DNA from 3 places in the Mesorhizobium sp. WSM4849 genome. Region 2 is predicted to be linked to each of the others. Evidence: predicted binding sites of a transcription regulator. Region 2 holds the regulator's gene; each other region holds the start of a gene.
What was found. The regulator PhoB, encoded in region 2, activates phosphate uptake and scavenging genes when phosphate is short. The targets are predictions, from matches to a motif close to TGTCATNNANCTGTCAT.
Positions count from the first base shown of each region.

Region 1 (3,334 bases), on a different contig from region 2:
GTGGTGAAGAAGGACAGGTCGGTGTAGATGCGCGCGGTGACCGGGTGGTAGTTGCCGGTGCCGAGATGCACGTAATTGCGCAGCTTGCCGTCCTCGCGCCGCACCACCAGCGACATTTTCGCATGGGTCTTCAGTTCGAGGAAGCCGAACACGACCTGAACGCCGGCGCGCTCGAGGTCGCGCGCCCATCGGATGTTGGCTTCCTCGTCGAAACGTGCCTTGAGCTCGACCAGCGCCGTCACCGACTTGCCGGCCTCCGCCGCGTCGACCAAAGCGCGCACGATCGGGCTGTCGTTCGAGGTGCGATAGAGCGTCTGCTTGATCGCCACCACTTCCGGGTCGGCCATCGCCTGGCGCAGGAACTGCACCACCACGTCGAAGGATTCGTAGGGGTGATGAACGATGATGTCCTTCTCGCGGATGGCGGCGAAACAGTCACCGCCGTGCTCGCGGATGCGCTCGGGAAAGCGCGGATTATAGGGCGTGAACTTGAGATCGTCGCGGGCGATGGCGACGATCTCGGAAATCTGGCTGAGCGCCAGCGGACCGGTGAGCACGCTGATGCGGCTCGACGAGACGCCAAGCTCGCCGGCGACGAACTCGCGCAGTTCGGCCGGCATCAGCTTGTCGAATTCGATGCGGATGACCGAGCCGCGGCGGCGGCGCTTCAGCGCCGTCTCGAACAGGCGCACGAGATCCTCGGACTCTTCCTCGACCTCGATGTCACTGTCGCGGATGATGCGGAACGTGCCGGAGCCCTTGACTTCGTAGCCGGGGAACAGCTTGCCGATATAGAGACCGACCGCCTCTTCCAGCGGAATGAAGCGGAAATGACGCTTGCGGTCAGGCAAGCGGATGAACCGCTTCAGCGCCACCGGCAGACGCAACAGGGCGCTCATCTCTTCGCCATTCCTGCGATGGCGCAGTTGCAGGGCCATCGAGAAGCCGAGATTGGGAATGAACGGGAACGGATGCGCCGGGTCGATCGAAAGCGGTGTAAGCACCGGAAACACCTGCTCCTGGAAATGATCCTCGAGCCAGGTCTTCTCGTCCTTGGTCAGCGCATCGCGGCTGATGCTCTCGATGCCTTCCTTGTCGAGCAGCAGCATCAGCGCGGAAAGGCTTTTCTGCTGGTCCTCCTGCAGGCGCTCGACCTCGCGCAGCAACTGTTCCAGCTGTTGTACGGGGGTGCGGCCATCCGGGCTCTTCAGCGTGATGCCTTCGCGAACCTGGCCGGCGAGACCGGCGACGCGGACCATGAAGAACTCGTCGAGATTGGCGGCCGAAATCGACAGGAAGCGGACACGCTCGAGCAGCGGATGATTGGCGTTCAGCGATTCCTCGAGGACGCGGCGGTTGAATTGCAGCCAGGAAAACTCGCGGTTGACGAAGCGGTCCGGGTTGCCGCCCTCGGGGCTCGCCACCTCGACAGTGGTGAATTCGCTCTGCACCGGCTTTAGTTCGTTCATGGTTCCTGCTCGTTTCGCACCGCTGGCCACAGCGTGGCGCGTCTTTGCGGACGCGCAAAGGACGCCCCCACACTTAAGCTACGCATGATCCCCAGCGAAACCGAATTCGGTTTTCGGACCATGCCTTAACCGGCTTAGCTTATCCTGTGACAGGCTTTTACGACAGTTTGATTTCATCGATCTTGCAAAGAGACTGCTTATGATCCAGATGCAATCCAGGTACAGCGCGGCGCGTCCTTTGGACGCGCAAAGGTCGCGGTGGAATTTTGATTTTGCGCATGATCCGGGGTCATGCGTCAAATATAGGAGACGACGATGGCAGGCGGTTCCATTCCCCATTTCCAGAACGATGCGGGCTATGCGGCGATCGACATCGGCGTCAAGGAATTCATGTGCACCGGCGCCAACCCACCTTTCGACCATCCGCATGTGTTTCTCGACATGGGCGACGACAATGAAAAGGTCTGCCCCTATTGCTCGACCCTTTATCGCTATTCGCCAAAGCTGAAGGCGACGGAAACGCAGCCTGCGGGATGCCTCTATATCGACCAGGCTGCCTGACGCGCACGCCATCCGCATGGACGACACCCGGTCCCGGCAGGTGGTTATCGCCGGAGCCGGCGTCGCTGGACTGACTGCGGCGCTGGCGTTTTCCGAGCGCGGCTATCTGGTGCGGCTGTTCGAACAGGCGCCGCGCCTCGAAGCCGCCGGCGCCGGCATCCAGCTCTCACCCAACGCGACGCGCATCCTTCGCCACCTCGGCGTGCTCGACCGGCTGTTGCCGGCGGCGATGCGGCCGGAGGCGGTCGTGCTCAAGGAGGCGGCCACGCTGCGCGAGCTGGCGCGGGTGCCGCTTGGCGAAGCAGCCGAAAGGCGCTGGCAGGCGCCCTATCTCGTCGCTCATCGGGCTGACCTGCAACACGCGCTGATGGCGCGGATCGCCGAACAGCCGGACATCAGTCTCGCCACCGGCGCGCGCGTCAGCGGCGTCGCCACAGGACCGCGCCATACCACGGCAACAGTCGAGATTGCCGGCAAGACGGTGGAAGCCGACGGCTTTCTGCTGATCGGCGCCGACGGCGTCTGGTCGGCGATCCGCGCTTTTGGCGGGCTTGCGGCCAAAAGCCGGTTTTCGGGCGAGCTTGCCTGGCGCGCTACGATCAGTGCAGACAGCGTCGCGGGAGAAGCCGTTGCGGCGGTCGGCGCCGCCAATTGCGTGACCACCTTCCTGCATCCCGGCTTCCACCTCGTCACCTATCCGGTCAGTAACGGCACGGCGTTCAACCTGGCCGCCTTCACCACGGGCGAGATCATCGCCGAGGGCTGGTCGGGCCGCGCCGACCCCAATATCCTCGCCGGCGCCATGCGTGGCACGGCGCCAGCACTGGCCCGGCTTGCCGAGGATGCCGGCCCGTGGACCGCATGGCCGATCCATACGGTCGACCAAGGACAGCCATGGACGACGCCCGGCGGCATCGCCCTGATCGGTGATGCGGCGCATGCGATGACGCCGTTTGCGGCGCAGGGCGCGGCGATGGCGATCGAGGATGCCGCAACCCTTGCCGGTTTTATCGCCGCCTCGCCTGCCGATCCCGGGAGCGCGCTTGCCGCCTGGGAAAAGGTGCGGCGCCCGCGCATCGCCAGGGTCGCCCGCCGCGGTGCCGTCAACCGCTTCGCCTGGCATGCAGCGGGGCCGGTGGCCGTCGCGCGCAACCTGTTCCTGAAGCTGCGCTCGCCGGAAAAGCTCGCGGCCGATCTCGACTGGCTCTATGGCTGGCGGCCGCCGGAAATCGTCGATCGGCGATGAAAACTCGACCGTCTGGCGGGACAGCGCCCCATAGGCGCTAACCTTAGGGGTAGACTGG
Region 1 is NZ_JBVVPW010000055.1:20,408-23,741, forward strand. Features, by position in the region: gene AC0L3L_RS34645 (RNA degradosome polyphosphate kinase) at 1-1,469, opposite strand, end outside; gene AC0L3L_RS34650 (zinc-finger domain-containing protein) at 1,785-2,030, shown strand; gene AC0L3L_RS34655 (FAD-dependent monooxygenase) at 2,047-3,276, shown strand.
Region 1: a site for PhoB is predicted at 1,629-1,645, ahead of AC0L3L_RS34645 (RNA degradosome polyphosphate kinase). Genes of this name have one in related genera too.

Region 2 (3,334 bases):
GAATCGAGCCTGAAGAAGGCCGGCCTGTTCAACGAGGTCAAGGATCGCCTGCTCGAGTCGGGTACCGGTCTCTCCGGCGGACAGCAGCAGCGCCTGTGCATCGCGCGCGCCATCGCCGTATCGCCGGAAGTGATCCTGATGGACGAGCCCTGTTCGGCGCTCGATCCGATCGCCACCGCCCGCGTCGAGGAACTGATTGACGAACTGCGCCAGAACTACACGATCGTCATCGTCACCCATTCGATGCAGCAGGCAGCGCGCGTGTCGCAACGCACGGCGATGTTCCATCTCGGCTATCTGGTCGAGGAGGGCGCGACCGACAAGATGTTCACCAACCCCGACGACAAGCGCACCCAGGACTACATCACCGGCCGGTTCGGCTGAGCGGTCCGGCGGCGAATTTCGAACACGAGGACAGTATCATGGGTGAACACACCGTCGCATCTTTCGACGAGGAACTGGAGCACATCGACAGGCTGATCCGCGATATGGACGAGCTCGCCGCCGCGATGGTCGCAGCCTCGATCCGCGCGTTGCTTGCATCAGACAATGCGATGGCGCAGCGCGTCGTCTCGGACGACGCCATCATGGATGCGCGGCAGCGCGAACTCGACGATAGTGCGATCACGCTGATCGCCAAGCGGCAGCCGATGGCGCAAGATCTGCGCGCCGTGGTTGGCGCAATCCGCATGGCCGGCGATCTCGAGCGCATCGGCGACCTGGCCAAGAACATAGCCAAGCGGGTCAGCGCAGTCGGGCAGAGCGCCACGCCGCGTAATCTCTCGCACGGTATCGACGCGATGGCGGATCTCGTTCTTGTGCAGCTCCGCGGCGTGGTCGAGCACTATGTGTCGCGCAATGCCGGCGCGTTGAAAGAACTGCGCGCCGACGACCAGAAGATCGACGTGAAATACACGGCGGTTTTTCGCGAACTCCTGACCTACATGATGGAGGATCCGCGCAACATCACCGCCTGCACGCATCTTCTGTTCTGCGCCAAGAATCTCGAGCGTATCGGCGATCACGTCACCAACATCGCCGAAAACGCCTACTATGTCGTGACCGGGCAGCAATTGCCGGCGGATCGCCCGAAGCTCGACGAAACGACGATGTCGGCGCCGGCGACATGACGGGGGTGACCGGTCGATGATCGCGCCACGCATCATGGTGGTGGAGGACGAAGAGCCGCTGGGCGTCCTCCTCCGCTACAATCTGGAATCCGAAGGCTATCAGGTCGAGGTGGTGACGCGCGGCGACGAGGCCGAAATCCGGCTGCAGGAAAACGTGCCCGATCTTCTGGTGCTCGACTGGATGGTGCCGGCGGTTTCCGGCATCGAGCTTTGCCGACGCCTTCGGATGCGCCCCGAAACCGAGCGGCTGCCGATCATCATGCTGACCGCACGCGGCGAGGAGAGCGACCGGGTGCGCGGCCTCTCGACAGGGGCCGACGACTACCTGGTCAAGCCGTTCTCGACACCGGAATTCATGGCCAGGATCAAGGCGCTGCTGCGCCGCGCCAAGCCCGAAGTGCTGTCCAGCGTGCTGAAGGTCGGCGACATCATGCTCGATCGCGAATCGCACAGGGTCTATCGCAAGAAGAGCGAGATCCGGCTCGGGCCGACCGAATTCCGGCTGCTCGAATTCATGATGCGGCACCCAGGTCGGGTCTTCTCGCGCAGCCAGTTGCTCGATAATGTCTGGGGCGAGACGATCTACATCGACGAGCGCACGGTGGACGTCCATGTCGGCCGGTTGCGCAAGGCGGTCAACAATGGTCGCATGCCCGACGTCATCCGCACCATCCGCGGTGCGGGCTATGCGATCAGGGAAGACTAGCTGATATTCAGGTGATGCCGGCCTGCGACCGGCGATTTCCTGCGCTTCCGGTACGTACCCAAAAGTACGCTCCGTTCCGGTTCTCGGAACTCACCCAGTCTGGTCGGCTCGCGCCCGTCTTCGAGCCCGGCGCGGCCTGACCTGAATCTCAACACATCCCCAAGTCGCATTCCGCCTTTGTTCCTTGCCTTCGGACTCAGGCCACGTCCTTCCTGATCGTGCCGGACTTCCCTTGCGCGCCCGGCGCGAAAATCTCCTGGTCGACGAAGCTCAGCGCCCGCAAGGCGCAGCCTTCGCGGATCAGCGGCAGCTCGTTCGTCTCGGTGTCGAAGGAAATCGAACCCGAATGCTGGCCGCCGGCGGTCTGGGCGATGGCCTCGCGCAGGGCCGGTTCGATCAGGTCGAAGGCGGCAGCGCTGGCGCCGACCATGGCGACCGGCGCCGGATCGATCAGCGCGAACAGGCTGCCAAGCCCGAAGCCGAGCGCTTCGCCGGCCTTGCGGTAGGCTTCGCGCTCCGGTCCGTCCGTCTGACGCGCCCGGGCCGCCAGTGCCTGCATCTCGGCGTCGCTGACATCGGCGACCGGCTCTGCGTTCTCGCTCAATTGCCTTGCGTTGCGCCAGATGGCGTAGTTGCCGGCATAGGCCTCGACGCAGCCGCGCCGCCCGCAGCGGCAAAGCGCGCCGCCCGGCCGATGAATCATGTGGCCGAATTCGCCGCCCGAGGAATGGGTGCCGGTGAACAGTTCGCCCTTCAGCACCAGCCCCATACCGATGCCGTGCGAGAGCAGGATGGCGATGAAATCGTCGCGGTAGCGATCCGGGTCGCGCCAGCGCAGCGCCACGGCCATCATGTTGCAGTCGTTCTCCATGATGGCCGGGATGCCGAACTCGCGTTCCAGAATGTCGGCGAAGGCGATGTTCGTCTGCGGCGTGATCGGCGACCACAACATGGCGCGCGCATGCGAATCGGTGATGCCCTGGATCGCCAGCGCGATGCGGGCGACGCTTTGGACGTCGAGGTCGGGGTCTTCGATCCGGCGCCGCACGATGGCGACACATTCGTCGATCAGCTCGTCGCGCGACATGGTCAGCGTGTCCAGCCGGCGCTGTTCCTCGGCGACGACCTGTCCGGCATAATCGATGACAGCGACCGACAGGAAATTCAGCGACAACACGACCGCCAATACCGCAGCGGCTTCCGGATTGAGGCTGAGGCCGACCTGCGGTCGGCCGCGTTTCATCGAAACGGTCTCGCTCGCCTTGCTCTCGGTCAGGATGCCTTCCTGGATCAGGTCGGAAGAGATCGCCGATATGGTCGAATGGCTGAGGCCGGTGGTTGCGGCGATCTCGGTCCGCGACGGCTGGCCGGCCCGGCGTACCGCAGAAATCACCATCGCCCGGTTACGCCGGCGCAAATCGTCATGACGGATTCCAACCGACATTCTTTTGCTTCCTCCCTATTGCCGCGGCCGCTCATGAATCGGAGGCCGTCGGTA
Region 2 is NZ_JBVVPW010000004.1:68,263-71,596, forward strand. Features, by position in the region: gene pstB (phosphate ABC transporter ATP-binding protein PstB) at 1-384, shown strand, start outside; gene phoU (phosphate signaling complex protein PhoU) at 423-1,130, shown strand; gene phoB (phosphate regulon transcriptional regulator PhoB) at 1,147-1,836, shown strand; gene AC0L3L_RS05450 (ROK family protein) at 2,033-3,280, opposite strand.

Region 3 (3,334 bases), on a different contig from region 2:
CAGCGGGCCGTTCGGGATCAGCGGCGACTGCCACAATTCGACGAGGTCATCCATCTTGAGGACGCCCTTGTCTACCATCTTGCGCAGATTGCCCGAGCTGTAGCCGTCCTTGAAGTCGCCGACGCCGGAGGCCCAGGTGGTGCCGGCATCGAACGTACCCTTCAGGACTTCAAGGACAAGCTGTTCATGGCCGCCGCCGAAACCGGTCGACGCGAAATAGCTCTTCACGTCCATGCCGATGTCCTTGGGCAGTGAAGTGACCGGGATCAGGTAACCAGAAGTCGAATCGGGATCGGCGAAACCGAGTTTCTTGCCCTTCATGTCGGCGAGCGTCTTGATGCCGGAATCAGCACGGGCAACCATGACCGAATGGTAGCCGGTCGAACCGTCGGTCTGGACCGTCGTCAGGATCGGCTGAACCGCGTCCTTGTTTTCGAGATAGATCTTGGCGTAGCCGGAAGCGCCCAGTTCGGCAAAGTCAAGCGTGCCGCCGAGCAGGCCCTGGGTGACGCCGTCGTAATCGGCGGCCGGGAACAGCGAAACTTTCTCGACGCCGAGGACTTCTTTGATGTGGTCGGCGAAGCACTGGTAATTGCGCAGACGGTCGGCTTCGTTCTCGCCGCCCAGAATGCCGACGCGGAACTCCTTCAGGTCCTGTGCCTGGACCGTGCCCACCGCCATGGCGAGGATGGAAACGGCACCGAAGACTATCTTTCTAAACATTTCGCGTCTCTCCTGTTGGTTCCGGCATCGCGCCGGCAGCGTTCGAATTTTGACAGCGCCCTTGACGCGGGCTGGCGATCCAGGCGCTCTTCGGTTGTCCATGACCTTTCGTATACCGGTATCCACTTTCCGGGATCATGGAACTAGTAGCCTGGAAATGCGGGCTCGAGCGGTCCGGTGGATGCGGCGATTTTTTGCTTGATGGTGACGCTGGTCGAGGTGATGGCCTCGGAGATTTCGCCGCCATTGCTGTCGGCGCCGTAGACCATGCGCACAGCCTCGCGGTTGAGCTCTTCGGGTGGGCCGTCGAACACGACCTTGCCGGCGGCCATGCCGATGATGCGGTTGCAATAGGTGCGCGCGGTATCCAGCGTGTGCAGATTGGTGACGACGGTGAGGCCCTCGCGCAGATTGATGTCCTGCAGCGAATCCATCACCACTTTGGCGTTGAGCGGGTCGAGCGAGGCGATCGGCTCGTCGGCGAGGATGACTTTCGGCTGCTGCATCATGGCGCGGGCAATCGCAACGCGCTGCTGCTGGCCGCCGGACAACGTGCCGGTCGGTTGCAGCGCCGTGCGGGCGATGTCGAGACGCTCGAGCGCCGCGATCGCCTCGGCCCGTTCCTCGCGGGAGAAGACACCGAGCAGATTGACAAGGGTCGAGCGGTGATTGAGCCGGCCGAGCAGCACATTGGTCAGCACGTCGAGACGCGGCACCAGGTTGAATTGCTGAAAGATCATGGCGCAATCGCGCTGCCACCGCCTGAGCAGCGAACCGCGCAGGTTGGAAACTTCGGCGCCGTCAAAGAAAATCGAGCCCTGGCTCGGATCGATAAGGCGGTTGATCATCCGCAAAAGCGTCGACTTGCCGGCGCCCGAGCGGCCGATGATGCCGACCATCTGCCCGTGCGGGATCAAGATGTCGACATTGCTGACGGCGGTGTTCCTGCCAAACCGGCGGGTGACACCGCGGATCTCGAGCGTGGCTGAGGTTGCTGACATAGGCAAGTTCCAGTCCAGTCGCGTTTCGAAGGTCCGTTAACCTTCGCTAGCGCAGCCGCATGAAACCGCGGTGTCGGATTGATGTCAGTTTTGTTACCGTCCACAGGTGCAGAGGCGACGCGCTGTCAACCCAGGACCAGGGGGTCCTCGAGAATGTATGGCAGACGACAGTTTGCCGGGCTCGACGAGCAAATTGTATGCGCTGTTGGAGCGCTTGCCGAGATGCACGGGAGGGTTCGGGTTAGAGCCGGCAAAAATCCGGCTAGCGAAGGTTTCACGGAGTGAAGCATGGCGATCTCCAGGGAAGACCGCCTCCTGTCCGAGTCATGTGTCATGCATATGAAAGGAACCTTCAAAGACAGGGGTTTAACAAGGGCTCGCGATCGACTTCGAGCAACTTGTCCATGTTGGCGGTGCTCTGGCTGGGATCGACAGACTTGAGCGAATTGTAGAGTGCCATGCTCTCGCCCTCCAGCTCACAAGAGGCGGTGCCGCGTTGAGCTTGGCGCGCACGGATCTGGTTCTGCCGTTCGTCCAGCGCAGCTTGCGTGGTGTCCGAGTTCCTGATGATGAAGGCGTTCATGCGGTCGATCCCTGACTGAAGGAAGTCGAGAAAATCACGATCTTGCTTCGGAGCGCAGTTTTCACCGATCGCGTGGATTGATGCATAGATCATCCAGATGCAAAGGACCGCGCCGCGAGGATCCATCTTCGGCACCTGGTTGGCAGGCGCTTGTTGAGGCAAGAGAGTCACCAGCGCAACCAGGCAAAATCCTACCCATCGTCTGATCATGCCAATCCTTACGTTTTTTTCTTACGACTTTTTGCCCGGCAATCGTCAATTAAAAGGCGACAGCGTTGAGCAAGGGACGTTAGCCGCCATATTTTTCCAGAAACGCTTCCGCCGCAAGCGCGCGGAAATCGTCGAGCGCGGCGCGTAGTTGGGCGTGGTCCCAATCCCACCAGGCGAGTGCCTGATAGCGTTCCACCGTGCGGCGGTCGAAACGTTCGCGGATCGGTTTGGCCGGCACGCCGCCGACGATGGTGTAGGGCGCGACGTCCTTCGACACCACGGCGCCGGCGCCGACCGCCGCGCCATCGCCTATGGTGACGCTGGGCAGGATGGTCGAGCCGTGGCCAAGCCAGGTGTCGTGGCCGATGGTGACGCGCCTGGCACGGCGCTGGGCAAAGAATTCGCTCTCGTGCTCGGCGTCGTCCCAATAGTCCGAGGCACGATAGGTGAAATGGTGCAGCGTTGGCCGCCAGGTCGGATGGTTGGTGGCGTTGATGCGCACGCTGGCGGCGATGTTGGCGAATTTGCCGATCGTCGCGCACCAGGCGCTGCAGTCCTGCATCATGTAGGAATAGTCGCCGATCGTGCTCTCCGAAACCCGGCAGCGTTCGGCGATCTCGGTCCAGCGACCGAGCGTCGAGTTCTCGACTTCCGCCGTTTCGTGGACCAGCGGCGTTTCCGACAGTTTTCGGGTCACGCGGCGATTTTTCCGGCGGCAAAAGCGGTCACGTCGATGACGCGGTCGGCCACTGCCTCGCTCACGTCGTGGTCGTGGAAGATGCCGAGCAGGGCGACGCCCGCCGCCTTCTTGGCCGCG
Region 3 is NZ_JBVVPW010000044.1:3,793-7,126, forward strand. Features, by position in the region: gene phnD (phosphonate ABC transporter substrate-binding protein) at 1-723, opposite strand, end outside; gene phnC (phosphonate ABC transporter ATP-binding protein) at 867-1,724, opposite strand; gene AC0L3L_RS32380 (hypothetical protein) at 2,077-2,517, opposite strand; gene AC0L3L_RS32385 (DapH/DapD/GlmU-related protein) at 2,597-3,214, opposite strand; gene phnL (phosphonate C-P lyase system protein PhnL) at 3,211-3,334, opposite strand, start outside.
Region 3: a site for PhoB is predicted at 1,795-1,811, ahead of phnC (phosphonate ABC transporter ATP-binding protein). Genes of this name have one in related genera too.